Regions from separate parts of the Pseudarthrobacter sp. L1SW genome, predicted to be linked through region 3. Evidence: predicted binding sites of a transcription regulator. Region 3 holds the regulator's gene; each other region holds the start of a gene.

Region 1 (10,473 bases), 140 kb from region 3:
GCCAAGAGTGTGACTGGTTGTGACTTCCCCGGCCCGCCTCCGTGTATTGCGCCCCTCTGCCTCCGGCTAGGCTCCGATTGCCTCCTTGGCGGCACGGAAACCGGCTTCCAGGTCCGCCAGGATGTCGTCGATGTGCTCGATCCCCACCGACAGCCGCACCAGGCCCGGGGTGACGCCGGCTACCGCCTGCTGTTCAGGGGAGAGCTGGCTGTGGGTGGTCGACGCCGGGTGGATGACAAGGGAGCGGACGTCGCCGATGTTTGCCACGTGGGAGTGCAGCTCCAGTGCATCCACGAAACGCTTGCCGGCTTCGGCTCCCCCGGCGAGGTTGAACGAGACGATCGCGCCGGTCCCCTTGGGACCGTACTTGCGCCCGCGCTCGTACCAGGGGCTGGAGGGCAGGCCGGCATAGGCGACCGATTCGACGTCGTCCCTTCCTTCCAGCCAGCGCGCCACTTCCGTGGCGTTGGCAACGTGCCGTTCCACGCGCAGGCTCAAGGTCTCAAGGCCCTGTGCGATCAGGAAGGCATTGAACGGGGAGACGGCGGAGCCCAGGTCCCGGAGCAACTGGACGCGGGCCTTGAGGATGTAGGACAGGTTGGCGCCCAGGGCACCGTCCTTGCCGAGGTCCCTGGCGTACACCAGCCCGTTGTAGGTGGGATCCGGGGTATTGAAACCTGGGAACCTGGCCGGGTCCTTGCCGAAATCGAAGTTGCCTGAGTCCACAATCACGCCGGCGATCGCGGAGCCGTGGCCGCCCAGGTACTTGGTGGCGGAGTGCACCACGATGTCTGCACCCCATTCCAATGGCCGGATGAGGTAGGGCGTGGACAGGGTGTTGTCCACGATGAGGGGCACACCGGCCGCGTGGGCAACGCCGGACACGCCCTCGATGTCCAGGACGTCCTGGCGGGGGTTGGACACCACTTCGGCGAAGAAGAGCTTGGTATTGGGCTGGACCGCATCCCGCCACTGGTCCAGGTTGTCCGGGTCCGCCACGAAGGTGACGGAGATGCCGAACTTCTTCAGGGTGTGGGCGAACAGGTTGTAGGTCCCCCCGTACAGGCTGGGGCTGGCAACAATGTGGTCCCCCGCCTCGGCGATATTCAGGACGGCGAAGGTTTCCGCGGCCTGTCCCGAGCTGAGCAGCAGTGCTCCCAGGCCGCCTTCGAGGCTGGCGATCCGTTGTTCCACGGCGTCCTGGGTGGGGTTGCCGATGCGGGTGTAGATCGGGGCCAGTTCGGCGAGCGCAAAGCGGTTGGCGGCGCTCTCCGCGCTGGGGAACACAAAGGATGTTGTCTGGTAGATAGGGAGGGCACGGGCACCGGTGGCGCTGTCCGGCTCCTGTCCTGCATGGATCTGGCGGGTTTCGAAAGACCATCCGTTGGACAACTAAGGCTCCTTTGACATGGGCCCGTCATGCTTGAAGCACCGCGGGCCGCGCTTGCCACCCGGCCGTTGCCGGACAGCCAGGTCCTCACCCGGGGCACCCCACCGCGGATGGAGGGTTGCCGGCCAGCGAGCCGGGGCTTGGAGCTGGCACTCATAACCTGAACCCAGTGTAGGAACGCGCACGCCGCGCCGGACAGGATTATGACGAACATGGTCCCCGGATTTCCGCGCCGGAAGCGGCTGAAATCAGGTGCCGCCGATGGAAATTCCGAGTAAGGGTACCCTTAGCTGAGAGGCCGATCACAAAGTGCCAAGATGTTGGCATGCGCATGGATCACGTCTCTTACGCCTGTGAACACGATGGCCTGGCTGCCACCACCGAACGTATTTCCTCTGCCCTCGGCGTTGAGGCAGTGAAGGGCGGGGTACACCCGCGGTTCGGAACCCGGAATATGATCATCCCCCTCGCGGGGCACAAATACCTCGAGGTAGTGGAGGTCCTGGACCACCCCGCTTCTGACAAGGCACCCTTCGGGCAGGCTGTGCGTGCACGGTCTGCCGCGGGCGGCGGCTGGATGGGCTGGTGCGTCGAAGTGGACGACCTCGCCCCCTTTGAGGAGCGGCTGGGACGCTCCGCGGTCAACGGAAACCGCAAGTTCCCTGACGGCCGTGAGCTGGTCTGGAAGCAGATCGGCATATTGGGCCTGATTGCCGACCCCCAGGTTCCCTACATGCTCAAGTGGGAAGGGGACCCGTCCCTGCACCCCTCCAACGCCTACGAGAGCAACGTCAAGATGAGCTGCCTTACCATTGCCGGTTCCGCGGCCCGGGTGACGGAATGGCTGGGCGAACCCGTCGAGAAGCCCTTGGAGGACGTTGCTGTGGAGTGGGTGGCGCCGCACGGAACCCCCGGGATCCTCTCGGTGACCTTCGAAACCGGCAACGGAGCAGTCACCATCTGACGCCCCCTTGATTGCCGTCCCGGTAAGCCCGGCACGGCGTGTGGCCCGGTGCCCCCTGGTCTTCGGCCGCCATCAGCATGTGACAACGGCGTCACCTGCCGATGGCGGCCGAATCCATGTTCCAGCGACTTTGGACCCGATGGCCCGCGGTTAAATGTCGTACCCTCCCGCAATCATATTGGTATGGGGAAAGCGGCGGTGGCGAAGGCGTTTGAGGACATCAACGCGGCTGTTGCTGTGCTCAGGGCGGAGGCGGTTGGGTGCGGTTCGGAGCCGTTTTCGGCAGCTGACCCGTTGGCCGGGCTGGCGGATGGGTGCCTGGACATCCTTGCCGGGGTGCGGGAAGTGGAGGCCGGGTTCGCGGGTTTGAAAGCCCGCGCTGCAGTCACGTACGCGGACACCGCCCACGCTCTCGCCGCTCCCGGTATGCCGGTGCAGGCGCAGGAAATGGCCATTGCCGCGGAAATCGGCGCCCTGCTGGCCCTTGGTTCCCGCGCGGCAGGTGCGTTCATGGCCGCCTCACATTCCCTGGTCAAGGAACTGCCGCTGACATTATCGGCACTGCAGTCCGGGACGATTTCCTGGCAGCACGCCGTGGTGATGGTGGACGAAACGGCCACCCTTGACCTGGCCGGTGCCGCGGCACTGGAGACACACTTCCTGGACCAGACTGTGCCGAGGCCGCCTGCTGCCGCGGTGATCGGGGAGATCCCGGCGTACCGGTTCAAGGCCAAAGCCCGCACCTGGCGCGAACGCCACCACGCCGAAAGCATTGAGAAACGCCATACCAAGAGTGTGGCTGACCGGCGGGTCGAGTACCGGCCGGACCAGGACGGCATGGCCTGGCTCTCCGCCTACCTGCCCGCCCACCAGGCCACGGCGATTTGGAGCAGGCTCACCGCCACCGTGCGGAAATCACAGGGACCGGAGGAGAACCGGACCCTCACCCAACTGCGGGCGGACCTGTATGCCGGATGGCTCCTCGGCGGCAATGCCGCGACAGCCACCCGTCCCGGAACCAGTGACACAGGCGCAGCAACGGGTGACGCCACGGGTCCAGGAACCGGTGCGGGCAATTCCTCGGGGATCGGGGCGCAGGTCCTGGTCACGGTGCCGGTGTTCTCCCTGCTGGGCCTGACTGACGAACCCGCGATGCTGGATGGGTATGGCCCCATCCCGCCGTCCATGGCCCGCCAACTCGTCGAAGGCCGGGCTGCTTCGTTCTACAGGGTACTGGTGGATCCCCGCGACGGGGCCCCGTTGGAGATCGGCCGGACCAGCTACCGCCTCACCAAAGCCATGAAAAAGGCGGTGCAGCTGCGGGACGGCAGATGCACCTTCCCCGGCTGTAACAACCCCTCGCCGGACAATGAGGCGGATCACTTGCAGGCCTGGCAGCACGGCGGCGCAACCGGAATCAGCAACCTGGCCCAGCTCTGCCCAAAGCATCACCGCCTCAAACACAACACCGGCTGGAGACCCACGCCGGCCACCAAAACCGAGCCGCCCGGCTGGACCTCACCCACCGGACGGCACTACAAAGCTGAACACCACGACTGGGAACCAGCCCACTGGCCAGAACAGGCAGTACCTGAAAACGTCCGAGCCTTCGAAGACCTCCTGGAACTCTGGCCACCGCCGGACGCCCTATCCGAACTTCTGCCCCCACACCGCGAAGCCAACACCCACATCACCTGACGGCCTATGAATGAGACGGAGTTCCTGCACACCCAGCAGGGCGAAAGAGTCATGCAGGTTCGGTGGCAGCGACAGGGCGCGCCCGCCTCAGCCCAAGCCCACGGCCTTGCCAAAGAGGCTGAAGCCAACGAACGCCACGATGTCCAGCAGGGCATGGGCGATCACCAGGGGCATCACCCGCCGCGTCCGGGTGTACAGCCATGCGAAGACGACGCCCATTACAAAATTGCCGATGAAGGGCCCAAACCCCTGGTACAGGTGGTAGCTGCCGCGCAGCAGCGAACTCGCCAGGATGGACAGCGGCACGCTCCAGCCGAACTTTCCAAAGCGGTCCATCAGATAGCCCACCACAATGACCTCTTCCACCACCGCATGGCGCATCGCGGACAGGATCAGCACCGGCACCGTCCACCAGTAAGCGTCCAGGGCACTGGGGATGATGGCGGTGGTGATTCCGAGCGCCCGGCCTGCCGCATACAGAGCCAGGGACGGGATGCCGATCAGTGCCGCCAGCCCCAGCCCCTGCACCAGGTCCCGGCCGGGGCGCGCGAAGTTGAACCCGAGCTTCTGGAAGGCTGACCGCGGGTGGCCGTCGCTGGAGCCGGACTGCCGGTGATCGGTCAGGAAGTAGATCACCAGCAGCACCGGCACCAGCGCAAAAATGATGTCCAGCAACTGGTAGGTCAGGTCGAAGTACTCGCGGGTGCTCTGGGAGCGGTTCAGCGTGGAGGTGCCCTCAGCCAGCGGCGCCCGGGTCATCTTGTCCAGGAGCTGCACCACCGAGTACACGGCGGACTGGCCCAGGGACAAGCCCAACACGATCCAGACTTCGAACCTGAGGCGACGGCGGGAGGGAACAAACATGTTCCCATCTTGCCTGCAGTTTCTGGATCCGGGCTGATTGGCCTTCAAGTGTCCCCGGACGCTCAGTGCGGCCCGGGACGCGCCCGATCCCCGTGCGTCAGCCGCCTGCGACGATCACTTCAGTGCCGTTGGCCTCGAACGCCGCCTTGTCCCGGGCGGAAATTCCAGCGTCGGTGATCAGCCGGGTGAAGTTGTACCCGTCCATGGTGGCGAAGGCACGCACCCCTACCTTGGAGGAGTCAGCCAGCACGTAGGACACGCGCGCCCTGCTGGCGAGCAGGGCGTTGACCGAGGCCTCCCCCTCCCCCGTGTTCGTGGGTCCCACTTCGGGGTCGATCCCGTTGACGCCAATGAAGGCGATATCCAGCACCACCTTCTGCATGATGATGTCCGTGTATGGCCCCACCAGTTCGTACGAGCGGGGGTTGAGGACGCCGCCGGTGACCATGACTTTGATGTTGGGCCGGACCGCCAACTGCCCCGCGATGTTGATGGCGTTGGTCACCACTGTCAGGGTGGGCTGGTTGGACGGCGCGTTGAGGTCCTCGCGGGTGGCCAGGATCTGGGCCAGGGCCGTGCTGGTGGTGCCACCGCACAGACCGATCACGGCCCCGGGGGAAATCAGTGCCGAAGCCGCCTGGGCAATCTGTTCCTTGGCTTCAGCGTGATCGTCACGGTTGTACCGGCCCGGCAGGTCGTAGGCAAGGGCTCCGGTGGTGGCGCCGCCCCGGGTCCTGGTGAGCAGCCGGCGCTTGGCAAGGCTGTCCAGGTCCCGCCGCGCGGTGGCAGGCGATACATTGAGCGTAGTGACGATCTCTTCAACCTCCACCTGGCCGGTCTTGGCCAGGAGGTCAAGGATTGCCGTCAGACGGTCGGTGCGGGTCATGCAAGGCCTCCAAACGCTCCCGCCACCGGCTTTGATGACGTTTTCTGATCATAACAGAACCCTTATGATCAACTTACGTCAATTAAGGGGTGCGGTTACCGTATCCGGCGGCCAGCCCGCCATACAGCGTACGTCAGGGGCATGCCGGGCCGGTAGGCAAGGTGCGTGGCCGAGGGAGCGTTCAGCAGGTGCAGGTCCGCGCGGTGGCCGACGGCAATCGACCCCACCGCACGCTCGCCGTCGGCGTCGTGCCCTTGGTCCTTGTGCAGGGCGAGGGCGCCGCCGTACGTCGCAGCACGGACGGCTTCATGGACACTGAGCCGCATCTGCAGCACCGCCGTGGTGACGCAGAACGCCATGGAACTTGTGTAGGACGTGCCCGGATTGCAGTTGGAGGCGAGGGCCACCTGCACGCCCGCATCCAGCAGCTCCCGCGCGGGCGCAAGCGGCTGGCGCGTGGAGAGGTCGCAGGCGGGCAGGCACGTTGCCACGGTTCCCCGGCGGCCTGCTCCGCTGCCGGCATCCCAGCCGGCCCAGGTTCCGGCCAGTGCGTCCACGTCCTTGTCCGCGAGGTAGTTCACGTGGTCCACGCTGGCGGCGTCCAGTTCCACGGCAAGCTGGACGCCGGGTCCTTCGCTGAGCTGGTTGCCGTGGACGCGCAGTCCCAACCCTGCATCGCGGCAGGCCAGCAGGACCCGGCGGGACTGCTCCGCCGTGAACGCCCCCGTCTCGCAAAACACATCGGCCCACTGCACGTATGGCCGGACGGCGGCGAGCATGGGGCCGCACACGAGATCTGTGTAGTCGTCAGCGTCCTGCCCGGCGGGGACCAGGTGCGCCCCCAGATAGGTGGCCTGGTCCGCCACTGTGGACGCGATGCGCGCGCTCCGGGCCTCGTGCTCGACGTCCAGGCCGTAGCCGGTCTTCGTCTCGAGGTAGGTGGTCCCCTGTGAAACAGCTTCGGCCACGCGGCCCAGCGCCAGGCGGGTGAGGTCGAAATCGGACGTGGCCCGGGTGGCGCCCATGGTCACGGCTATCCCCCCTGCCGAGTAGGATTCCCCCGCCATCCGGGCCTCGAACTCTGCCGTCCGGTCGCCGGCAAACAGCAGGTGGGTATGGGAGTCCACCCAGCCGGGAAGGAGGGCCCGGCCGCCGGCGTCGACGGCGTCATCCGCGGCGGGAGCATCCGCTGCACCACCGATCCAGGAGATCCGTTCGCCTTCAATCACCACGGCGGCGTCTTTGAGGACCCGGTGCTCCAGGTCCTGCGTCATCAGCTCGTCGATATTGGTGATCAGCGTACTCATACAGCCATTCTTCAGCGCCGGACGGACCAGCGGGTGGCCGCCAGCGCCTGCGCTGTCCGGGATGCCGGACCCGTCCCCGCCGCGCCAGCGCCTCCCGCCGCCTCGTCCCCGCCCTTGCCGGCCAGGATCTGGGCTGCAGCGAGCTCAGCCATGGCTGAAGAGGTCTGGAAACCGTAGCCGCCCTGGCCGGCGAGCCAGTAGAAGCCAGGCGCTTCGGCATCGAATCCTGCCACCGGGACGCCGTCGGCCGCTTCTGTCCGCAGCCCTGTCCACGCCCGGCGGATGTCCTTGATTCCAAGGGTGGTTAGCCGGTTCAGCCTTTCCACCAGTCGCTCAATGTCTCCCGGCCGGGGACGGGCGTCCTCCGGCCCGCTCGGCTCCGACTCCGACGGCGAGATGAGGACGTCGTCGCCGTCCCTGCGGAAATAGAACGTGTTGTCCGCTGCCGCCACCATGGGGCTGTGCTCAGGCAGGGGACGTCCGACGGCGGCAATCGCCGCAGTGCGCCGGTACGGCTGCAGCCCGAGCTTCTCCACGCCGCTGATGACGGCGAGTTCGTCCGCCCAGGCGCCGGCCGCGTTGACCAGGACGCCGGCCTGGAAACCCTCCGTCCCGGCCCCCACCTGCCAGCCGGAGCCGAGGCGCTGCGCGGTGTGCACCCTGGCGCCCGTGATGATGTCCGCCCCGGCAGCCGCAGCTCGCTGCCGGTGGTCGTCCAGGAGCAGCGGCGCGTTGCAGCCGAAGGAGCCGGAGTCCAGTCCTGCCGCTTCGAATGTGCCGGGGACCAGCGCCGGACACAGCTCCAGGGCTTCAGCAGGGGTAATACGATGCATGTGCCCGCTGGCTTCGGCTGCCACTGCGTCCTCGGAGCCAATCAGCATAAAACTGCGCGGCGCCAGGACGGGTTCAGGCAGCTCGGCATCACGGGCGGCAATCAGCTCGAGGGTCCGCACCGTCAGTTCCTGGACAACCGGGGGTCCGTAGCTGGGGATGAACTGGCGGGCCGAGCGGGACGACGTGTGGTATGCCAGCTCCTGCTCCGCCTCCACCAGCGCCACGCTGCAGCTGCCCGCCAGCGCGGACGCCAGGGACAGGCCGGCAATGCCGCCGCCCACAATCAGGACATCGTAATGTGCTGCCATTTCTCCATCCTCGCAGAGTTGGTGCCCGGTGTTTCGTGTCTTTAGCCTGCCACCCCGGCACGGCTGGCGACGAAGGCACGCACGCAGGCTTCGACGTCGTCCGCTGAATGCGCAGCTGAAAGCTGCACCCGGATCCGCGCGGCACCCCGCGGAACCACCGGGAAGCTGAACGCGGTGACAAAGACGCCATGCTGCAGCATCCGGTCAGCCACCTTGGCTGCCAGGACGGCGTCGCCGAACATGACCGGAACAATGGCATGCTCGCCCGGCAGGAGGTCAAAGCCCTCCTCCGTCATCCGGCGGCGGAACAGGGCCGCGTTCTCGAAGAGCGTGCGCCGCAGGTCCGCCGAGTTCTCCACCAGGTCCAGGGCCTTGATGGTGGCAGCGACGATCGCCGGGGCCACCGAGTTGGAAAAGAGGTAGGGGCGGGCCTTCTGTCGGAGCATGGCCACCACTTCCGCACGGCCGGATACATAGCCTCCGGACGCGCCTCCCAGTGCCTTGCCGAAGGTGCCGGTGTAGATGTCGACGCGGTCCGATACCCCTGCGTGTTCGGGCGTGCCGGCACCGGTGGCTCCCATGAAGCCGACGGCGTGCGAGTCGTCAACCATCACCATGGCGTCGTACTTCTCGGCGAGGCCGCAGATGGCCTCAAGCGGAGCCAGGTACCCGTCCATGGAGAAGACCCCGTCCGTGACGATGATCCTGCGGCGGGCATCCTTCGCCTCAACAAGCTTCGCCTCCAGGTCCGCCATGTCCTGGTTCGCGTAACGGTAGCGCTGTGCCTTGCAGAGGCGGATGCCGTCGATGATGGACGCGTGGTTCAGGGCGTCGGAAATGATGGCGTCCTCCGGCCCGAAAAGGGATTCGAAGACCCCGCCGTTGGCGTCAAAGCAGCTGGAGAACAGGATGGTGTCCTCGGTGCCCAGGAACCGGGAAACGCGGGCTTCGAGTTCCAGGTGCAGGTCCTGGGTGCCGCAGATGAACCGCACGCTGGCCATGCCGAAGCCGCGCTCATCCATGGCGTCCTTGGCCGCGCGGATGATGTCCGGATGGTCCGCCAGGCCGAGGTAGTTGTTGGCGCAGAAGTTGAGGACATCAGCGCCCTGCTGCCCAATCTGTCCGGCGGTGATGTGGCTGGACTGCGGGGAACTGATGCTGCGTTCGGTCTTGAAGAGGCCCGCGCTGCGGATGTCCTCCAGCTCGGTGCGGAGCTGGTCCTTGATGGAGGTATACATGGCGTTCCTTAGAGTTGGGTCCAGTCCAGGACAACTTTGCCACCTGCGCCGCTGCGGGCAAGGTCAAAGCCCTTTTCCCACTGGCCGGCAGGCAGGGTGTCAGTGACGACGGCGGAAATTCCGGCGTGCAGTACGGGGTTGGAGGAGAGCATGGCGCTCATGGCGTACCAGGTCTCATACATTTCGCGGCCGTAGATGCCTTTGAGCGTGAGCATGTGGGTGACCACCTTGCCCCAGTCGATGATGATGTCCTGGCTGGGCAGCCCCAGCATGGCGATCCGGCCGCCGTGGTTCATGTTGTCGATCATTTCGGGCAGCGCGCCGGGGTGGCCGGACATCTCCATCCCGATGTCGAACCCCTCCCGCATGCCCAGGCTGCGCTGGGCATCGCGGACGCGGGTGGTGGAGACGTCGATGGCCAGGTCGGCGCCGAGCTGGCGGGCGAGGTCCAGCCGGGGCCGGGACACGTCGGTGATGGCGATCTTGCGGGCGCCGGCGTGGCGGGCGACGGCGATGGCCATCAGGCCGATGGGCCCGGCACCGGTGATGAGTACGTCCTCGCCCACCAGCGGGAAGCTCAGCGCAGTGTGCGTGGCGTTGCCGAAGGGGTCGAAGATGGCACCGAGTTCCGGGGTGACGGACGGATCGTGGTGGACCCAGACGTTCGTTTCCGGGATCACCACGTACTCGGCGAACGCACCGTCCCGCTGGACGCCTACGCTCACGGTGTGGATGCACATCTGCCGCCTGCCGGCGCGGCAGTTGCGGCAGATTCCGCACACAACATGGCCTTCGCCGGAAACCCGGTCGCCCACTTTGACGTCCCGGACGTCCTCGCCGACTTCCACCACTTCGCCGTAGAACTCGTGGCCGGGGATGAGGGGTGCTTCGATGATCCCCTGCGCCCACGAGTCCCAGGACTGGATGTGCAGGTCGGTGCCGCAGATCCCGGTGGTCATGACCCGGATCTTCACGTCCGCGGGG
Region 2 (10,473 bases), 680 kb from region 3:
TCAGGCCCTTGCCCATGCTGAGCAGCTCAGCGTGGGCGGCGTGGATCTGCTTCCGCCGCAGCGAGTTCGACGCCGTGAGGGGCGCGGCGTGGAACGAGCCGATGACCAGTTCATGCTGCGTCTCGTTGTCCATCACCCGGGTGCCGATCAGGCGTTCGTGGGCCGGGGCCAGGACCCGGTCATGCATTGACTTCTTGAGCGCGAACGACTGGGTGTCCAAGGCAGTGAAGCGGCTCATGCGGTAATAAATGGCGAGCCCCAGCCGGTTACCTTTCGTGGCATCCGCCAGGTGGAGCGGCCCCAGCGTTTCGGGGAGGTCGCTGGAATCCACCTCCTGGAGGCAGAGCGCATCAATGTCATGGTTCCGCGCCAGTGCGAGGAGTTCACCGCTCGCCTTGTGCTTGCGGAGGTTGTAGCTGATGACACGCATGGAACACCTCTTCCGAGGGTTGCTGACAGGACCAGTTCCTGAGTCTAGTCGGATGAATCCTGTCAGGCTCCAACATTTCGCCGCGTCCGGCGAAGTCCCCCCGGTCGGTGGTCCAGTGCGGCGGTTCCGGCGGGGCCCGCGCAGCCGACCGGTGGAGTGGCCCAGACCGGCCCCCGGCAGACGGCAGATAGAGTTAAGACCAATTCACTGAGTATGACCGGAGGGGCCCGCGTTGACTGCAGACTTGCCTGAACTGGCCGAGGGAAGCTTCTACTACCAGGACCTGGGCGGGGGACGCTTCTGTTCCACCATCCATGCCCAGGGCGCCTGGAACGTGCATGAACAGCACATGGCGCCTGCGTCAGGCCTGATGGCGGACAGCCTGGAACGGCATGAGCCCCGGGATGACATGCGGATGGCGCGGATCAGCTACGAGATCCTGGGCCTCATCCCGGGCGGCGCCTTCCACATCGAAACCACCACCCTGCGGCCGGGGAAGACCATCGAACTCCTCCAGGCGGAACTGGTGGCGGGCGGGCGGACGGCGATCCGCGCCACCGCGTGGCGGCTGGCCACCAGCGATACCACGGGCGTGGCGGCCATCGAGGACAGCCCAATTCCCGGTCCGGAGGACTGCAAGCCCTACGACGGCGCGTCCGTCTGGCCGGGCGGCTACATCCGCTCGCTCGAAATGCGGGTGGCGGAAGGGCACCGCCCGGGTGCCGGGAAGGTATGGCTCCGGACGGAGCACCCTCTGACGGACCGCGCCAACAGCGGCGACCTTGCCCGGCTGATGGGAATGGTGGACACGGCCAACGGCATCGCGGCGCGGGTTCCCCCGGGCAAGGACAGCTACGCCTTCCCTAACCTGGACCTGCAGATCCACATGTACCGCCGCCCCGAAGGGGAATGGCTGGGCCTGGACAACGCCGTGTCGTTCGGCGGGGACGGGATTGGCCTGACGTCCACCGTGCTGCACGACCTCAAGGGTCCGTTCGGGCGTGCGGAGCAGATCCTCACGATCCGCAGGACCTGACGCTGCCGCCCAGACCGGCGCCCCGGCTGCGGACGGATCCTGGGTACCCCTAGCTCTTGGCCTGTGTCGTTGAGTATCGTTGTATATCGTTCACGATTCACAGGAGGGCAACATCATGCGTGGTCCGTATCCATCCGGTGGCTTCGGGGGGAGCAATATTGACGGCATGTGGCAGGCCGTCGAGGAACTGCGTTCGCGGTTCGAAAAGCGTGCGGGAACCCGCGCCGGCAAAGGGGAGGTCCGCGCTGCCGTACTGGCCCTGCTGGCGGAGCGGCCAATGCACGGCTACCAGATCATCCGCGAAATCGAGGAGCGCAGCAACGGCAGCTGGAAGCCAAGCGCCGGCTCCGTCTATCCCACACTGCAGCTGCTCGCGGACGAGGGCACCATCAGTTCCGAGGAGTCCAACGGCCGCAAGATCTATTCGCTGACCGAGGCCGGCCGTGAGGAAGTGGCGCACGACCATGCCGCGGCGGCCCCCTGGGAATCAGTGGGCTCCCAGGCCGGCGGTTTTGCTGCCCTGCCCAAGGCGGGCGTGGAACTGGCCCAGGCGGCCGCCCAGGTTGGCCGTACGGGTTCACCGGAACAGGTGCGGCAGGCGGTGGCAGTGCTCGACGAGGCACGGCGCCGGCTCTACTCGATCCTCGCCCAGGACTGACGCGGGTGGCGCCTGTCCACCGGGACCGTCCCGCCCCGGTACCCGGCGCCGGAGACACCCGTGCCCGCTACCGCCGTATCCTTCGCTTTGCCGCGTGGAACCTGGCGGTGACGTGGTGGTTTGAGCTTTTCCTCCCGCGGATCGGACTTGCCCGCATCGCCGGACGGACACGTTCGCAACGGATGCAGGGCTTCGCCCGGAAATTCCGCCTGCTGGCGGTGGAACTGGGCGGTCTGATGATCAAGGTGGGACAGTTCCTGTCCTCCAGGCTCGACGTCCTTCCGCCGGAGATCACCAAGGAGCTTGAGGGCCTGCAGGACGAGGTTCCCCCGGTTCCGTTTCCCGCGATCCGCGCCCTTGCGGAGCAGGAACTCGGGGCACCGCTTGAGCAGGTGTTCGCCTTCGTGGAGGAAACACCGGTCGCGGCGGCCTCGCTGGGGCAGGCGCACCGCGCCCGCCTCCTGCCTGCCGACGCCGCCGATACCGGACTCGCCGATGTGGTGCTGAAGGTGCAGCGCCCGGGCATCCAGGACATTGTCGACGTCGACCTGGCGGCCCTGCGCAAGGTGGGAGGATGGCTCAGCCGCATCCGTATGGTTTCCAGCCGGGCGGACGTCCCGGCCTTGGTCGAGGAGTTCGCTCAGACAAGCTTCGAGGAGATCGACTACCTTCACGAGGCGGTAAATGCCGAGCGCTTCGACGCCGGGTTTGCCGGTGACGGCAGGGTCAGCGTGCCCCGCGTCGCGTGGGAGCGGACAACCCGGCGCGTCCTTACCCTCGAAGATGTCACGGCCATCAAGATCACCGAGGCCAGGGCGCTCCGTGCCGCCGGCATCGATCCGGCCGAAGTGGCCCCGGTGTTCGCGTCAGTCATGTTCGACCAGCTGTTTACCACCGGCTTCTTCCACGCGGACCCGCACCCGGGCAACATTTTCGTCACCCCGGTTTCCACCGGCTCCGGGGAACACCCCTGGAAACTGACGTTCATCGACTTCGGCATGATGGGCGAGGTCACCGCCTCCACGCGCAGCGGATTGAGGAAGCTCCTGATTGCGGCCGCCGCCCGGGACGGCAAGGGGCTGGTGGCGGCGATCAACGACGTCGGCGTATTGGTGCCGTCGGCTGACAGGCAGGAGCTGGAAAGGGCCATGATCCACCTGTTCGCCCGCTTCGGCGGGATGGGGTTCGCTGAACTCCGTGAAGTGGATCCCAAGGAATTCCGCGATTTCGCCGTGGAGTTCGGTGACGTGGTCCGCTCCCTGCCGTTCCAGCTCCCGGAGAATTTCCTGCTGATCATCCGGGCGATGTCTCTGACGTCCGGAGTCTGCAGCTCGCTTGATGAACGTTTCAACCTGTGGGACTCGGTGGAACCGTACGCGGCCCGGCTGCTGCGTGACGAGCGCGGCAACCTTGTGCAGGACGCGGCCCAACAGGCCGTCGAGGCCGCGGCGATCGCCCTGCGCCTGCCGAAACGCCTGGACGCCCTGGCGAGCCGCCTCGAGGAAGGGTCCCTCGCGGTGGCCAATCCCCGCCTTGAGCGGCAGCTCGCCCGGCTGGACCGCAGGGCCCGGCGCTCGGCGTCGGCCCTTGTTTTTGCTGCCCTGCTCGTCGCCGGCGCCGTGGTGCGGGCAGACGACCTTGTCCTGGGCAACGTCCTCATGGCCGGTTCAGTGGTCCCGCTGCTGCACGGGCTTTGGGCAGGCCGCCGCGGCCTGTGACGGCGTCAGGTGCGTCCCTGGAAAACAAGCCAGCCGGCAACCGTGGACAGTCCGGTGAGCAGGGCGCCCCACAGCATGTCCACCACGATCAGTTGCAGCGGCCACACCTTCAAAGTGGCGGCGTTGGTGAGGTCATACGTCGCGTAGGCAAAGGCGCCCAACGCCGCACCATAACCCAGGGCTGTCAGCCAGCTGCCGCCGTCGAGCGCGGGACGAAGGGCGAAAAACACAATCCCGGCGATGTAAATGGCATAGAAGGCCACGGCGTAACCTAAGTGTGGTTTGTCCGCCAGCAGCTCGCCGATGTGGCTGCGGTAAAAGGGGTTCATCAGTTTGAGCCAGACGGCGTCAAGCGCCGCGAAGGCGGCGGCAACCACGAGGAACTGCAATATGACCATAGGGGAGCATAGCAACATGAACGACGACGCTCCGGGACCCCGCACGCTGACCGTTGTGCGGCAGGAGAAGTCGCTGGGCGCCGGCCGTGACCTGGAGTTCGGCCTGGAACTGCTCGCAAGGGTCAAGGAGGGGGACCTGGGCCCGACGCTCAGGCTTTACCGGCCCGCTCCCACTGTCGCCTTTGGCCAGCGTGACACGCGGTTGCCGGGGTTTGAAGCGGCAGCGCAGGCGTGCCGGGCCAATGGCTTCGAACCCCTGGTCCGCAGGGCCGGGGGTCGGGCGGCCGCCTACCACGAGGGGACCCTGGTGGTGGACCATCTTGAACCGGACGCCGATGCCATAGCCGGTTCAAAAACCAGGTTCAGCTACTTCGGGGACCTGTTTGCCCAGGTGCTGCGCAGCGTCGGCGTCCAAGCGGCGGTAGGCGAGATTCCCGGTGAATACTGCCCCGGCGAGTTCAGCGTGCACGGGACAGACCCGGCTGACGGCCGCCACCAGGTCAAGCTGGTGGGCACGGCGCAGCGCGTGGTGGCCGGCGGCTGGCTGTTCAGTTCCGTCATTGTGGTGGAAAATTCCGCGCCCATCCGCAAAGTGCTGACGGACAGCTATGCCGCGCTGGGACTGGACTGGAATCCCTCAACCGCGGGGGCGGTGGACGACCTGGTCCCCGGCGTGGACGTTGCCGCAGTGGAAGATGCGCTTCTTGCCACCTACGCGGGCCACGCCGTCCTGCAGTCCGCTTCCTTCAGCGGCCTGGGGGCATGACCCGCGCCATGGCTTAGGGCCTACGCTGCGAGGCGGGTCTTGACCTCGGCTGCGGAAGGGTTGGTGGCCGCGGTGCCGTCCGGGAAGAGGACGGTGGGCACCGTGCGGTTGCCGCCGTTAAGCTGCTCCACGAGTTCGGCAGTGCCTTCCACTTCTTCGATGTTGATCTCGGTGTAGCCGATGCCCTGTGCATCCAGCTGCTTCTTCAAACGGTTGCAATAGCCGCACCAGGTGGTGGAAAACATGGTGATGGTGCCGGAGTCGGGAGTGAAATCCACGGAGCTCTCCTCTGTGTCGATGACGGGTTCGTTCCTGTCAACGGTAACGTGGCGGCCTGTATTCCCCGGCAAACACCGGCCGCAGGCCCTTCACATGTCCTTCGGATGACACCACCTGGTGCCGATGGCATGCTGGAGCCATGTGTGGACGCTATGTGATGGCACGTGCCGTGGGGGACCTGCTTGCCGAGTTCGACGCCGAGCTGGAGGACGAGGTGAGCATCCCGCCATCGTGGAATGTGGCGCCGACCGATGACGTGCCCATCGTCCTGGAACGCCTGGTGAATGACGGGCCGGCGGCCAGGCAGGTCCGCCAGCTCCACGTTGCCCGGTGGGGGCTGGTCCCGTCCTGGGCCAAGGACCCGGGCATCGGCTCGCGGATGATCAACGCCCGCAGTGAGTCCGTCCTTGAAAAGCCGGCGTTCCGGAAGGCCGTCCAGTCGCGGCGCTGTGCCGTCCCGGCGGATGGATACTACGAATGGAAGCAGGGGCCGGGAAAGTCCAAGCAGCCGTACTACGTGCATCCCGGCGAGGGGAAGGGGCTGGTCTTCGCAGGGCTCTACGAGTGGTGGAAGGACCCTGCATGGCCGGCGGGGGAGCCGGGCGGCTGGATGCTTTCCACCTCCATCCTCACCGCTGACACCCCGCCGCCGGGCAGCGAGTCAACGGTGTTCGGGAAGCTGACGGCCTTGCACGACCGCGTGCCGCTTCCCATGGACAAAGCAACGATGCAGGCGTGGCTTGACCCCGCCGCCGACGACGCCGCCGGCCTGGTGGACCTGGTGCGGGCGGGGGTCAAGGACGTGGCGGCGGACTGGCGCGTGGACTCGGTGGGCAAAGAGGTCGGCAACGTGCGGAACAACGGGCCGGAACTCATCCGGCCCGTGGAGGCACTCTTCTAGCACTCCGGCTCTAGCACTCCGGCGCGGGCCGGTGGCAGGCGCTAAACGGTGACCGCGCCGTCGTCGTCCACTCTCCACGTGGGGTTGTACGCAACCTCCCAGCGGAAGCCGTCAGGATCGGCGAAATATCCGCTGTACCCGCCCCACGGCTGGGTGATGGGCTCCGCGATGATGGCAGCCCCGGCTGCGGCGGCTTCTTCCATGACCCGGTCCACGTCCTCCGTGGAGGGAAGGTTGTGGCTGAGCGTGATGCAGGGGACCGGCCCGGGCGGGCTCACACCGGCGTCGGCCTGCATCTGGCGCACGTCCCACAGGGACAGCACCAAACCATGGTTCACCTGGATAAACACGACATCCCCCGCAAGCTCGCGGTGGACCGGCCAACCAAGGCCGTCCACATAGAACGCACGGGAAGCGGAAACGCTGCGGACACCTAGTGAGATGAAGTCGACTCTGGGCTGCATGCTTCGATACTGTCAGACGATGGCGACAATTCAAGGAAACGATAGAGATGCTTTGGCCGACAAGGAACAGCTCGCTGCCGTCCGGATTGCTGTTGACGAGGTGGATGACCAGATTGTCACCCTCATCGCCCGCCGCGAACGGCTGATCCGGATCGCCGGAACCCTCAAAGGCGATGACGCCGAGGTCCGTGCCCCCGGCCGCGTGGAACGGATCATTGAGCATGTCCGCTCGGCTGCGGAGAAAAAAGACATAGACCCGGACATTGTTGAGTCCACGTACCGGGCAATGATCTCCGGCTTCATCGAACTCGAAATGCGGGTCCACAAAGGGAACAGCTGAGCTGCCCCAAGCCTGGAAATTTACAGGTTTTCCTCCACCGGAACCCCGGACTGGAATTCCCGGCCGTCCGCCTCGCTGAAGGCTGACATCACATGCCCCTGGCCAAGGCCGTTAATGGCCGTGCGCGGAAACTGTCCCGTGATCCTGTTCTCCGAGTGGGTCACCCCGGCAAGGTCATAGTTTTCTTCGAGGCCCTGTTCCCGGTTGAACGAGTAGAACGCAATGGCCTCCCCATTCATGAACTCAATGCATAGCCGCCGTTGTGTTGAATAGTCGGGAGTGGCCCCGACCAGTCCCACCACGTATGCGCCCGATCCCGGAATGGCTCCGTCAATATCGAACGTTGCCACGAGGGTGGAGTCCTGGGCCTGAATCATTGCCTGCTTGAGGAGTGCGTCATCGGTACTCATGGCACAATCCTGCTCCCTGCCGTTCGGTCCGTCCACCCCCGTTTGGGTAGGAAACGGAAAGCGGCGTCGGGATGGCAGGACCTCCCTGGAGGGGGCTGGAGGGTTTTCTATGCACAGGACCCGCCCCCGCGCTAGACTGGAAGTGTTCGAACAAGTATTCGAATAAACCAGTTTGGATCCGGGAGGCGCCATGGGCATGTTCAGCCAATCCGTGGACGTCGAGTGCACAGCCGAGGGCGTACCGCAGCGACTCCTGTGGGCGGGCCTTTCCTATGCCGTGTGCGCTGAGCCGGTGCGCTGGTATGAACGCAGGCAATGGTGGACGGAGGAAAGCCGCGCGCCGCTTGGCAGCGGCCCCGGACTGGTGGACCACGAAATCTGGCGCGTCCAGGTGCTGCCTGACCACCCCGTCGGTGGAGGCCAGGAAGAGCCCTTGACCCTCGACCTCACCCGGCATATCCAGAGCGGCCGCTGGCGGCTGCTGCGGATCCATGACGCACTCCGGCCCAGGACAGCATGAGCTTCACCCATCTTCACGTCTCCACAGCCTTCAGCGCGCACTATGGCGTTTCCTGGCCGGAGGAACTGGCGCAGGCCGCCGCTGCCGACGATGCAACAGCGCTTGCCTGCACCGACCGGGACGGTTTGTACGGAACCATCAAACACCTCAAGGCCTGCATGGAAGCGGGCATCGATCCCATAGTGGGGGTTGACCTTGCGGTCTTTGACGACGACGGCGACCACCGCACGCAGCTTGCCGGCAGGGTGGTGGTGCTGGCCCGGGGCAACAACAACGGGGCGGGGTACCGCGCACTCTGCAGGCTGATTTCGGATGCCCATGCCCGCACCTCCGGTAAATCCGGGGGCACGGTTCCAGTCGCCGTGACTAGGGCCGAACTCGCCTCCCGAACCCTCGATCCCCACACCCTGAAACCGGTGTTGACTGTCCTGATCGGGCCTGATTCCGACGTCGGACGCGCCATGGGCGGACGGCGCTACCTTCGTCCGCGCACCCTGTTCAAGCAATGGGTGGACGCCATGCCCGCAGGCACGCTGGTTGCCGAGATTGTTTCCCAGCTCAGCGCACCGGGAAAGCCCCTGAGTACCGCCCATGCGGTCCGCATGCTCAAGCTGGCAGAGGAACACCATGTTCCTGCCATCCTGACCAACGCCGTCCGGTACTGCGCGGCAGACGGAGCACCCACCGCCGATGTGCTCGACTCAGCCCGCACCCTGAAATCCCTGCCGGAACTCGCGGAAGAGCCCCTGCTGCAGCCAACAGGCCAGGGGTGGCTTAAATCCTCCGCGGAGATGCTCCGCCTGGGCCAGGAGATCATTTCAGCGGCAGGTTATGGCGCAGCGGACCTCAAGCAGCTGATGGCGCAGACCGAGGCGCTCGCGGACCTCTGCAGGATTGATCCGGTCACGGACATGGGGTGGAAGCAGCCGGTGGTGCCGGAGGCCTCAGTCATCGGGATCAGCCAGGATCCGCACCTTGAACTGGTCCAGCGGTGCCAGGCTGGAATCAGCAGGCGGTTCCCGGGAATCACCGGTGCTGAAGGGGCGGAGATGCATGCCCGGCTGGAGCATGAACTTGGCATCATCCGGAACCTCGGTTTTTCCTCCTACTTCCTGACTGTTGCGGAGGTGTCCCGCATGATCCAGGAAATGGGGGTGCGGGCAGCAGCCCGGGGATCCGGCGCCTCAAGCCTGGTCAATTACCTGATCGACGTCAGCCAGGTGAACCCCCTGCAGCACGACCTGATTTTCGAACGCTTCCTTTCGCAGGACCGGGCAACCCTTCCGGACATTGATATCGACGTCGAAAGCGCGGAGCGGCACAACGTCTACCGCCGGATTTTCGAGCGCTTTGGTGCCGAGCGGGTAACCCTGATGAGCATGCAGAACGGCTACCGTGCCCGGGGCGCCGTCAGGGATGCCGGAATGGCGCTGGGCATGGATGACGGGGAAGTGGGGGAGATCGCTAAACAGTTGTGGCGCTTCTCTGCCCGGAACTTCCGTGAAGCGCTCCAGGAAAAACCTGAACTCCGGGAGTTCGCCGGCCGGGTGGAACAGCGGGATCTGGACGGAAACCAGCAGCTTGACCTGCTGGTGGACCTGACGGAACGCCTGGACCGGCTGCCCCGCCATATCTCCATGCATCCCTGCGGCGTGATCCTTGGCGACGCAACCCTGCTTGACCGCACTCCTGTGCAACCCAGCGGACTTGGCCTGCCCATGAGCCAGTTCGATAAGCACGACATGGATCCCATGGGCATGCTCAAGCTTGATGTCCTGGGGGTCCGGATGCAGAGCGCCATGGCTTTTGCCGTGCGGGAAGTCATCCGCATCCACCCCTCCAAGGAACAAGTGGTGGCAGCTGGAAAGCATTCATCCGGTTCTGACGGGACCGGTCCTGACTACATTGCTGACAACGGGCACATCGACCTCAACGCCGTACCCCTGGATGATGAAGCAACCTTTGAACTGATCAGGAGCACCCACACCCTGGGCTGCTTCCAGATCGAATCGCCCGGGCAGCGGGAGCTCATCGGCAAGATGGCACCCCGGGAATTCAACGACCTGATCATTGATATTTCACTGTTCCGCCCCGGCCCCATGAAGTCGGACATGGTGCGGCCCTTCCTTGAGCACCGGCACGGGTTTGCGCCCGAGGTCTACCCGCACCCCCTCCTGAAACCGGTACTTCAGGAAACCCACGGGGTGACCGTGTTCCACGAACAGATCCTGCGGACACTGGACGTGATGACCGGGTGCGGCCTTGCCAAGGCCGATGAATTCCGCCGGGCACTCAGCAGCGAGGCGGGGGTGTCCCGGGTGGAGGAGTATTTCCGAATGCATGCCAAGGCAAAGGGCTTCCAGCCCGATGTCGTGGACAAAGTCTGGGAAACCCTGAAGTCCTTTGCCAGCTTCGGTTTCTGCAAAGCCCACGGGGCGGCCTTCGCCGTACCCACGTACCAGTCGGCCTGGCTGAAGGCGCACCATCCCGAAGCGTTCCTGGCCGGCCTGTGGGAACACGATCCCGGCATGTACCCCAAAAGGCTGCTGGTTG
Region 3 (10,473 bases):
CAGGAGGCTGCCCAAAAGCCCCGCACCTACCAGGTGCGGACCTTCGGCTGCCAGATGAACGTCCATGACTCGGAACGCATGGCAGGCATGCTCGAGGACGCAGGGTACGTACCGGCGGACGGTGAGCAGGCCGACGTCGTAGTGTTCAACACCTGCGCCGTGCGTGAAAACGCTGACAACAAGCTCTACGGCAACCTGGGAATCCTCGCTCCGGTGAAGGCGGCGAACCCCGGCATGCAGATTGCGGTGGGCGGCTGCCTGGCGCAGAAGGACCGGGAAACCATCCTGAAAAAGGCGCCGTGGGTGGACGCCGTCTTCGGCACGCACAACGTTGGCGCCCTGCCCGCGCTGCTGGAGCGCGCGCGGCACAACAACGAGGCCCAGCTTGAAATCCTCGAGTCACTGGACGTGTTCCCCTCCACGCTTCCCACCAAACGCGATTCCGTTTACTCGGGCTGGGTATCGATCTCCGTAGGCTGCAACAACACCTGCACCTTCTGCATCGTCCCCGCCCTCCGCGGCAAAGAAAAAGACCGCCGGCCCGGGGACATCCTCGCTGAAATCCAGGCCCTCGTGGACGACGGCGCCATCGAAGTCACCCTCCTCGGCCAGAACGTCAACTCCTACGGCGTCGAATTCGGCGACCGGCTGGCCTTCTCCAAACTCCTCCGGGCCTGCGGCGACATCGAAGGCCTGGAGCGCGTCCGCTTCACCAGCCCGCACCCCGCAGCCTTCACCGACGACGTCATCGACGCCATGGCCGAGACCCCCAATGTCATGCCGCAGCTGCACATGCCGCTGCAGTCGGGCTCGGACAAGGTCCTGCGGGACATGCGGCGCTCGTACAGGTCTACCAAGTTCCTGGGCATCCTGGACAAGGTGCGGGAAAAGATTCCCCATGCCGCCATCTCCACCGACATCATCGTGGGCTTCCCGGGTGAAACGGAAGAGGACTTCCAGGCCACCCTGGACGTTGTGGAAAAGTCCCGTTTCGCCACCGCCTTCACCTTCCAGTATTCCAAGCGCCCCGGGACCCCGGCCGCGGACCTGCCGGACCAGTTGCCCAAAGCCGTGGTGCAGGAACGCTTCGAACGGCTAACCGCCCTCCAGGACAGGATCGCGGCGGAGGAAAACCAGCGCCAGTTGGGCCGCAGGGTTGAGGTCATGGTCACTGCGCAGTCCGGCCGGAAAGCGGGGGAGACCCACCGGCTGTCCGGCCGCTCCCAGGACCAGCGGCTGGTGCACTTCTCCGTGCCCGACGGTGCCCAGGCTCCGCGGCCGGGAGACCTTGTCACCGTCACCATCACCGAGGCCGCAGCCTTCCACCTCGTCGCCGATCCCACCCTTGAGGACTACAGCCTGCGCCGCTCCCGGGCCGGCGACGCTTGGGACAGGTCCCAGGCGGACTCCTGCGGTGCTCCCGGGCCGGGCGCCGGCACAGGGGGCAAGGGCGTCTCGCTGGGCATGCCCGCGCTGCCCGTCCGCACCCGCTGACCGTTGGGCTCCCCGCCTGTCATCGCCGTCGTCGGTCCCACCGGTTCCGGCAAATCGGACCTCGCCGTCAGCCTGGCACTGGAACTGGACGGCGAAGTCATCAACGCCGACGCCATGCAGTTCTACCGCGGCATGGACATCGGAACGGCAAAGATCACCGAGGCCGAACGCAGGGGGGTGCCCCACCACCTGCTGGACATCCTGGAGGTGACCGAGGAAGCCAGCGTGTCACGATTCCAGGAGCAGGCGCGCGCCCTGATCTCGGACATCCACGCCCGCGGCAAACGGGCCATCCTGGCCGGCGGTTCCGGCCTGTACGTGCGGGCGGCACTGGATGTCCTGGAATTTCCCGGAACGGACCCGGCCGTGCGCCAACAGCTGGAAGCTGAGCTCGCTGAGAACGGGCAGGCGGTCCTCCTGGAGCGGCTGCGCGACGTGGACCCGGTATCGGCGGGGAGGTTGTCCGACTCCCGGCGCATTATCCGTGCCCTGGAGGTCCACCGGCTCACCGGCAGGCCGTTCAGTTCCTTTATGCCGCAGCGCGAGTATTTCCAGCCCGCCGTCCAAGTGGGACTGGGCGTGGACCGGGAGGTGCTCAGGGAGCGGCTCGCCAGCCGCGTCCACCGCATGGTGGACGCCGGCCTGCTCGCTGAAGTCCAGCGGCTGGACACCCTAGGGCTGCGCCAAGGGAAAACCGCTTCCCGTGCTCTTGGGTACGCGCAGTTCCTCAAGGTGCTCGACGGCGGGTGGACCGTAGCGGAGGCAGCGGAAGACACCATCGTGGCCACCCGGCAGTTCGCGCGGCGCCAGCTCACCTGGTTCCGTGCCGATCCCCGCATCTCCTGGCTGGACTGGCAGGACCCTTCGTTGGTGGCCAAAGCCGCAGCGCTGTGCGAAGCGCCGCGTATTTAGGGCTGACCCGCCCGGCCGGTAACCTTGGAAACATGGACGCAACCCTCGCAAAAACCACCGAGCCGGCCTTCCGCACCCTGAGCGGACTCCGCTTTTCCAAGGGACACGGCACCGGCAACGACTTTGTCCTGGTGGCCGATCCCGAGGGCGTCCACACCATAGCCGCCCAGGACGTGGCAGCCCTGTGCGACCGGCACCGCGGCATCGGCGGGGACGGGCTGATCCGCGCCGTCCCGTCGCGCTTCCTGCCCGAGGGCCGCGAGCTGCTCGCCGCCGCCCCGGACGCCGAATGGTTCATGGACTACCGCAACGGTGACGGCACTTTGTCCGAGATGTGCGGCAACGGAGTCCGCGTCTTTGTCCATTTCCTCCGCGCCGAGGGGCTGATTGACCTGCCCGACGGCGGCGCCCTCACCATCGGCACGCGCGCGGGCGTCAAGACCGTGGTACGCACAGGCGAAGACTACGCCGTGGACATGGGGCCGTGGGAGTTCATTTTCCCCGGTGAAGCCACAGCCAAGGCAATGGATTCACTGGTTACCGCTGAGGGCCTGGAAGTTCCCCGCCCTGCACTCTCCGTCAGCATGGGCAACCCCCACACCGTCGTTGCCTTGGCGGAACTGTCGGAACTCGCGGCAACCCGCCTGTTCACGGCGCCCGTGGTGGACCCTGTCCCGGCCCACGGGACCAACGTTGAGTTCGTGGTTCCGTCAGAGCCCCTGGTGCACGACGGCGTCGGGACGGTGACCATGCGCGTGCATGAACGCGGGGTGGGGGAGACCCAGTCGTGCGGAACCGGGGCTTGCGCAGCGGCAGTGGCCATCCGTCACTGGGCAGGCGCGGAAGCCCCCGACACCTGGCGCGTTAACGTTCCAGGCGGCGTGGTTGGCGTCAAGTTCTTTGCCGGCCCGGCGGGCCATGAACATGTCGAGCTGAGTGGCCCGGCCGTTATTGTGGCAACCGGGACGCTTTCCTGACCTTCAGGATCCGGAAGGACTTGGACGTCGACTCCCGGCTGACACTGAAGGATTCGTCCAGCTCCGCAGCAAGCCAGCGTTGCAGCGAGTCGGCCCCCAGGTTCTTCTGCACCACCAGCCACGCTGTTCCGCCCGGCGCAAGGCGGGGCAGCCACAGCTTCAGGAGCGAGTGCAGTTCGTCCTTGCCGATCCGGATGGGCGGATTGGACCAGATGGTGTCAAAGCGCACGTCCGGGTCCACGGCTTCAGGGGTACTGGCGGTGACGTTGGCCAGTCCCAGCGCCGCAGCGTTCTCATTCGTCAGGGTGATGCAGCGTTCGTTGACATCCACCGCGTAGACCCGGGCTGAGGGCGACTTCAGGGCCATGGTCAGGGCAATCGGGCCCCAGCCGCAGCCGATGTCCAGCAGGTTCCCCTGCGGCGCGGGGGGCGGGACCTCGGCGAGGAGGATGGCGGTGCCCTTGTCGATCCCGTCCGGGCTGAAGATGCCGGTGGAAGTCTGCAGCCTGCGCACCTGCCCTGCGAGTTCGACACTCAGCGGCTTGCGGGTAAAAGGGCCGGCGGGTGTTGCGCTGAAATAATGTGCGGACTCCATAACTGGCCAGAGTAGTTCCCCTTGCAGCGTAAAGGGAAACTGCCGGGCAGGCCCCTCTGCTACGCTGGTGGGCATGTTCCTGATCTTCGAGTAGCCGGCACGGGCCCAGCCCGTCCCGCAGCCTGTCTTCAAGCGACAGCATGTCCCACCCAGCGATGCAGGTTTTGAACCTTCCGCTGCGTGCACCGGCCAACGGATTTCCGCCTGCCGGTCGCCGGACGACACTCGAAGGTCAGCCTCCCGCTGGACTTCCCGCCGTTTTTCCGGCTGTCCATCTCTGCCACGAATCGACGTCGTGGCATGTCCGCCGGCGCTGCCTCCTGCAGCGCCAGGCCCAACAAGCCAGGAGGCTTGGATGACCGCAGGCCGTCAGCCCAGCGCGAATACTTCACCAATCACCATCATTCGGCACTATTCTGGAACTGCCGAATCTTCAAAGGAGACCATGACCAGCCAGCCCAACACCGGATCAGATCCAGCCGCCCAGGACATGAGTCCTGCCGAAATCCAGGCTGTCATCGACCGGATTCTCTCCAAGGATGTACCGGCCAGGAACCTCAGCACGCCAGGCGGTGACGAGGGCCGTGACGGGAAGGCTATGCTCGGCAAAGCCCAGGCGATTTCCCGCCTGGACGAAGAACACACAACGTACGACGGCGACCAGCAGGACCTCGAGGAACGCCGCGCCCTGCGCCGCACAGCAGGCCTTTCCACTGAACTGGAAGACGTCACCGAGGTTGAGTACCGGCAGTTGCGCCTTGAGCGGGTGGTCCTGGCCGGCCTCTGGTCCGAAGGGACCCTGGCCGACGCCGAGAACTCTCTGCGGGAGCTTGCAGCCCTCGCCGAAACTGCCGGTTCCGAGGTCCTGGACGGGCTGGTCCAGCGGCGCGACAAGCCGGATCCCGGAACGTTCCTCGGCTCGGGCAAGGCCCTGGAGCTCCGGGACATCGTGATGTCCACCGGTGCGGACACGGTTGTGGTGGATGCCGAGCTCGCGCCCTCCCAGCGCCGGGGCCTGGAGGACATCGTCAAGGTTAAGGTGATCGACCGGACGGCCCTGATCCTGGACATTTTCGCCCAGCACGCCAAGAGCCGTGAAGGCAAGGCCCAGGTGGAGCTGGCGCAGCTGGAATACCTCCTGCCGCGCCTGCGCGGCTGGGGCGAGTCGATGTCCCGCCAGGCCGGTGGCCAGGTGGGCAGCGCGGCCGCCGGCATGGGTTCGCGTGGTCCCGGTGAGACAAAGATCGAGCTGGATCGCCGCCGCATCCGTACAAGGATGGCCAAGCTGCGGCGGGAGATCGCCGCAATGAAGCCCGCCCGCGAGACCAAACGGGCCAACCGCCGTCGTAATGCCGTGCCGTCCGTGGCGATCGCCGGGTACACCAACGCCGGCAAGTCCTCGCTGCTGAACCGCCTCACCGACGCCGGTGTCCTGGTGGAGAACGCACTGTTCGCCACCCTGGATCCCACCGTCCGCAAAGCGGAAACTGCGGACGGCCTCGGCTACACCCTGGCCGATACTGTCGGCTTTGTCCGTTCGTTGCCAACCCAGCTGGTGGAGGCGTTCCGCTCCACGCTCGAGGAAGTCGCGGACGCGGACCTCATCCTGCACGTGGTGGACGTCTCGCACCCGGATCCTGAGGGCCAGATCGCCGCAGTGCGCAAGGTCTTCAGCGAAGTGGACGCCCGGAAGGTGCCCGAAATCATCGTGCTCAACAAAGCCGACGCCGCTGATCCCTTCGTGGTGGAACGGCTCAAGCAGCGCGAGCCGCGGCACGTGGTGGTCTCGGCCCGTACGGGGGAAGGCATCGCAGAGTTGCTGAAGGCAATCAGCGACGCCATTCCCCGGCCCAGCGTCAAGCTGGAACTGCTCATCCCGTACGACCGCGGGGACCTGATGAGCAAGCTTCACGATTCCGACGCCGAGATCATCAGCGTTGACCACGTTGAGGCCGGTACCAGGGCTGTCGTGATGGTCCGGGAAGGCTTCGCGGCTGAACTGGAACCTTTCGTCAGCAATGACTGAGGCCGTGGCAGGAGAAGCCACGGAAACGGCCGTCGAGCAGTTCGTGATCGAACTGCTCGACCGGGCCGTGGCCGGCATGGGCGGGCAAAGCCGCGCCGGCCAGCATGAGATGGCCAGGCAGGTGGCCCGTGCCATTGAAACGGGGGACCACCTCCTGGTCCAGGCGGGGACCGGCACCGGCAAGTCCCTGGCATACCTCATCCCCCTGATCGCGCATGCCCTGCAGAGCAACAAGCCCGCCCTGGTGTCAACGGCCACCCTGGCCCTCCAGACGCAGATTGTGGGCCGGGACCTGCCCCGGCTGCTCAAAGCGATCACCCCCGCCTTGGACAGGCCGGTCAAAGTGGCCCTGGTCAAGGGCCGTTCCAATTACGTGTGCCGGCACAAGCTGGAAGGCGGCTTCCCCAGCGAGGAGCCAGCCGAGGGCCAGCTGTTCAGCCTGGGCGAGGACACCAGCGTGCCCCACTTCGCGGCAGCCGTGGGCGGCCCGTCGTCCCAGCTCGGCAAAGAGGTTGTGCGGCTCCGGGAATGGGCGGAGAAGACCCACACCGGGGACCGTGACGAACTCCTCCCGGGAGTGACGGACCGCGCCTGGCGGCAGGTGTCCGTGACTTCCATGGAGTGCCTGGGCGCCCAGAAGTGCCCCATGGCTGCGGAATGCTTCAGTGAGCTCGCGCGCCAGGATGCTGCGGAAGCGGACGTGGTGGTCACCAACCACGCGATGCTTGCCGTCAGCGCGTTCGAGGGCCTGGCCGTCCTGCCCGAGTACGACGTCGTGGTGGTGGATGAGGCCCATGAACTTCAGGACCGGGTCACGGGGGCGGTCTCAGGCCAGCTTTCCGTGGCCATGGTCCACGCTGCTGCTGCCGGCGCGCGGAAGCACACCGCCATTACCGTTGACGCGCTGAATGCCGCAGCCGCCAACTTGGAGCTTGCCCTGGCGGGCGTGCCGAACGGCCTGCTGCCGAACGGGCTCAACGACGAACAGCTGGACTGCGTGGACCAGTTGCGCGACGCCTGCCGTGCTGCCCTCTCGGATTCGAAGGGGGACAGCAGCACCACGGCCGACGGCGGCAGGCAGCTCGCGCGGTCCCGGCTCCTGCTCATCCTGGAACTTTGCGAACGGCTCCTCGCAGCCCGGGAGAACCGCGAAGTGGTGTGGTTCTCGCGCGCCAGTTCTTTTGACCCGGCGCAGGGATTCTCCCAGCCGGACGAGACCGCCCCCGCCTTGATCAACATCGCGCCGTTGTCCGTTGCCGGAAGGCTGCGGGAAGGGCTCTTCGCAGGCCACACGGTGGTGCTGACCTCAGCGACGCTGGCCATCGGATCGGCGTTCGAACCGGCCGCAGGCGGACTGGGACTGGTGGGTGACGGGGCCCCGAGCTGGACGGGCGTGGACGTGGGATCGCCCTTCGACTACCAAAAGCAGGGCATCCTCTATGTGGCCGGTCACCTGCCGAAGCCGGGCAGGGGCGGGTCGCCGGAAGCGCTGGACGAGCTGGAAGCCCTGATCCGTGCTTCAGGTGGCGGGGCGCTGTGCCTCTTCTCCTCCCGCCGGGCGGCAGAAGAAGCGGCCGAGGCACTGCGTCCCAAGCTGGGCATGACGGTCCTCTGCCAAGGTGACTCCACCATGACCGGCCTGGTGAAGCAGTTCGCCGACGAGCCCGATACCTGCCTGTTCGGAACCATGTCCCTCTGGCAGGGCGTGGACGTCCCGGGAGGCTCGTGCCGGCTTGTGGTGATCGACAGGATTCCTTTTCCGCGGCCGGACGATCCCCTTATGACCGCCCGTTCACGGGCCGTGGCTCAGGCCGGCGGGAACGGCTTTATGACGGTTTCCGCCACGCACGCCGCGATCCGGCTCGCCCAGGGGGCAGGCCGGCTGATCCGTTCCACCGGCGACAGGGGAGTGGTGGCCGTCCTTGACTCCCGGCTGGCCACCGAGCGCTACGCGGGGTTCCTCCGGGCTGCCCTGCCGCCGTTCTGGGCCACGACAGACCGGACGACGGCGATTGCCGCCCTGGAGCGGCTGGCCCGGGAAAACGCCTGAGCCGTCAGGCAGATTGAGCAGGCCGTGCCAGGGCAAACATGGCCTGGTGCGGGGCTGGGCAGGGCGTTACAGCGAGCGGAGTACCGAGACAACCTTGCCCATGATGGTGGCGTGGTCCCCAAGGATGGGTTCGTACTGGGTGTTCTGCGGGAGCAGCCACGTGTGGCCGTCGCGTTGGCGGAAGGTCTTGACGGTGGCCTCGTCATCGAGGAGCGCAGCCACGATATCCCCATTGGCCGCATCCTGCTGGCGGCGAACCACAACCCAGTCACCGTCGCAGATGGCTGCATCCACCATGGAATCCCCGGCCACTTTCAACATGAACAGTTCGCCCTGCCCCACCAGCTGCCTGGGGAGCGGCATCACGTCCTCCACCAGCTGGTCAGCAAGGATGGGACCGCCCGCCGCGATCCGGCCCACCAGGGGAACCATGGCTGTGTCCAGGGCGGTGGGCAGTTCGGTGACAGTGCCTGCGCCCGGTGAACGCGGGGCGGACGGCTGGCTTGCGGGCTTTGCAGCCCCGCCATCCAGGGTGAGTGGCATCAGGACCTCCATGGCCCGCGGACGCTTGGGGTCGCGGCGGAGGTAGCCAAGTTTCTCCAGCTGGGACAGTTGGTGCGTGACGCTCGAAAGGCTCGCCAGTCCCACGGTGTCGCCGATCTCCCGCATGGAAGGCGGGTACCCGTTCTCATTGACCGAACGCTGGATGGTTTCGAGGATCTTCTTCTGCCGTGGAGTCAGGCCCTTGGCGGTCCTCTTCGGTTGCGCGGTTCCCCTGCCCCCGGCGGCTGCTGCTGCCATATTCGCCAATGCCTTTCGGTTTCCGCCGGGCCGCTCCACGGCCAGGCCCTGGAAGGTCCCGTCCTTGAATGTCAGACCCTGCTGGTCGACTGTCCAGGTGGTTGTTCTTTGGTTCAAAACTAGGCCAGCCGCATTGCTTTTTCAAACATTTGTTCTAGCGAGTCTCGACAAGATTCGTTGATAGGTGCTAAAACTGAGGAAGCAAAGTTCGAATATATGTTCTACTCACCGCCCCGGTCATTCGAAGAGCAGGCCGGAAGGCCGCCGGGTGCAGGTGGTGGGGAGGACGTCCGGGCAGCACAGTACGGTCCAGGAGGGCTCAGATCATGTCAGCTACATCTGTTTCGCGGGGTTCACGCCAGCAGCTGCTTTCGGTGCAGCAAATCCTGTCCGAGTCCGAGATCCGGCAGGCCGAACGGCCGGCGCCGCTTCCGCCGCTCCGCCTGACGCGCCGCGGCCGCATCGTGCTGATCGGGATTCCGCTGGTCATGCTGGCGGCCCTGCTCCTCTCCCTGGCGGGCTTCTTCAATGCCCCGGCCAAGGCGTCGGAGTCTGCTGCTGATCTTGCTACCACGCCCACTGTCACGGTCACCGTCCAGCCCGGCGAGTCGCTGTGGGGCATTGCGGCCAGCGTCGCACCCGAGCGCGACCCCCGGGACGTCGTGGCGGACATCGTCCAGCTCAACAACCTGCCTGCCGGCGCGGTCTTCCCCGGCCAGCAGCTGTTCGTGCCCGCCACCTAGCCCCCGGGCATCATGCCTGTCCGGCAACGGAAGGGGCGCAGCACGCCGAGGGCGAACAGGGAGCCGTCACATTTTCCGGTGTCCGGCGCGGGCACTAAACTGTTCAGGTGAATGACCAGCTAGAGCGCCTGAACCGGCTTCCCCTCCGCAGCAACCTCCGTGGGCTTACCCCCTACGGCGCGCCCCAGCTGGACGTTCCAATTCTCCTGAACGTCAATGAAAACACCCACGGGGTCCCGGCGGACGTCAGGGCAGCCATCAGCGCAGCGGTGTCAGAGGCGGCAGCCGGCCTCAACCGATACCCGGACCGGGAATTCACGGACCTGCGGAAGGCGCTGGCGGAGTACCTGGGGCACGGGCTGGACGAATCCAACCTGTGGGCGGCCAACGGCTCCAACGAAGTCCTGCAACAGATACTCCAGGCCTTCGGAGGCCCGGGACGCACGGCGCTCGGATTCCCTCCCACGTACTCCATGTATCCCCTGCTGGCCAGCGGAACAGACACCGAATACATTGTGGGCGAGCGGGCCGAAGGCTACGGGCTGAGTGCTGAATCCGCAGCGCGGCAGGTCAAGGAGCTGCAGCCCAACATCGTCTTCCTGTGCTCACCCAACAACCCCACGGGAACCGGCCTTGGGCTGGACGTGGTGGAAGCCGTCTACGAGGCCGGCGAGGCAAGCCAGACGATCGTGATCGTCGACGAGGCGTACCACGAGTTTGCGCATGACGGAACGCCCAGTGCGCTGACGCTGCTGCCAGGCCGGGAACGGCTGATCGTCTCGAGGACCATGAGCAAGGCGTTCGCGCTGGCCGGCGCACGCCTCGGCTACATGGCGGCAGCCCCCGAAGTTACCGATGCACTGCGGCTGGTCCGG

Evidence for each region. Region 3 encodes LexA, which represses DNA repair genes until DNA is damaged. Its sites were predicted from a motif close to TCGAACANNTGTTCGA; they were not measured.
Region 1: a site for LexA is predicted at 2,463-2,478, ahead of KTR40_RS06350 (HNH endonuclease signature motif containing protein). Genes of this name have one in related genera too.
Region 2: a site for LexA is predicted at 7,547-7,562, ahead of KTR40_RS10025 (DUF6504 family protein). Genes of this name have one in related genera too.

What each region holds. Positions count from the first base shown of each region.
Region 1 covers NZ_CP078079.1:1,374,032-1,384,504, reverse strand. Annotated here, with positions in the region: gene KTR40_RS06360 (bifunctional o-acetylhomoserine/o-acetylserine sulfhydrylase) at 67-1,392, opposite strand; SAM riboswitch class IV at 1,436-1,551, opposite strand; gene KTR40_RS06355 (VOC family protein) at 1,716-2,354, shown strand; gene KTR40_RS06350 (HNH endonuclease signature motif containing protein) at 2,538-4,052, shown strand; gene KTR40_RS06345 (CPBP family intramembrane glutamic endopeptidase) at 4,140-4,916, opposite strand; gene KTR40_RS06340 (DeoR/GlpR family DNA-binding transcription regulator) at 5,014-5,802, opposite strand; gene hutI (imidazolonepropionase) at 5,898-7,109, opposite strand; gene KTR40_RS06330 (FAD-binding oxidoreductase) at 7,121-8,251, opposite strand; gene KTR40_RS06325 (glycine C-acetyltransferase) at 8,293-9,489, opposite strand; gene tdh (L-threonine 3-dehydrogenase) at 9,498-10,473, opposite strand, start outside.
Region 2 covers NZ_CP078079.1:2,193,251-2,203,723, reverse strand. Annotated here, with positions in the region: gene KTR40_RS10080 (endonuclease/exonuclease/phosphatase family protein) at 1-430, opposite strand, end outside; gene KTR40_RS10075 (thioesterase family protein) at 663-1,466, shown strand; gene KTR40_RS10070 (PadR family transcriptional regulator) at 1,582-2,124, shown strand; gene KTR40_RS10065 (AarF/ABC1/UbiB kinase family protein) at 2,130-3,842, shown strand; gene KTR40_RS10060 (DUF2177 family protein) at 3,848-4,240, opposite strand; gene KTR40_RS10055 (lipoate--protein ligase family protein) at 4,257-5,006, shown strand; gene KTR40_RS10050 (mycoredoxin) at 5,027-5,284, opposite strand; gene KTR40_RS10045 (SOS response-associated peptidase) at 5,443-6,186, shown strand; gene KTR40_RS10040 (VOC family protein) at 6,228-6,650, opposite strand; gene KTR40_RS10035 (chorismate mutase) at 6,670-6,990, shown strand; gene KTR40_RS10030 (hypothetical protein) at 7,011-7,400, opposite strand; gene KTR40_RS10025 (DUF6504 family protein) at 7,591-7,920, shown strand; gene KTR40_RS10020 (DNA polymerase III subunit alpha) at 7,917-10,473, shown strand, end outside.
Region 3 covers NZ_CP078079.1:1,511,043-1,521,515, forward strand. Annotated here, with positions in the region: gene miaB (tRNA (N6-isopentenyl adenosine(37)-C2)-methylthiotransferase MiaB) at 1-1,494, shown strand, start outside; gene miaA (tRNA (adenosine(37)-N6)-dimethylallyltransferase MiaA) at 1,498-2,406, shown strand; gene dapF (diaminopimelate epimerase) at 2,439-3,383, shown strand; gene KTR40_RS06985 (class I SAM-dependent methyltransferase) at 3,355-3,978, opposite strand; gene hflX (GTPase HflX) at 4,424-6,004, shown strand; gene KTR40_RS06995 (ATP-dependent DNA helicase) at 5,997-8,054, shown strand; gene lexA (transcriptional repressor LexA) at 8,121-8,855, opposite strand; gene KTR40_RS07005 (LysM peptidoglycan-binding domain-containing protein) at 9,230-9,598, shown strand; gene KTR40_RS07010 (histidinol-phosphate transaminase) at 9,706-10,473, shown strand, end outside.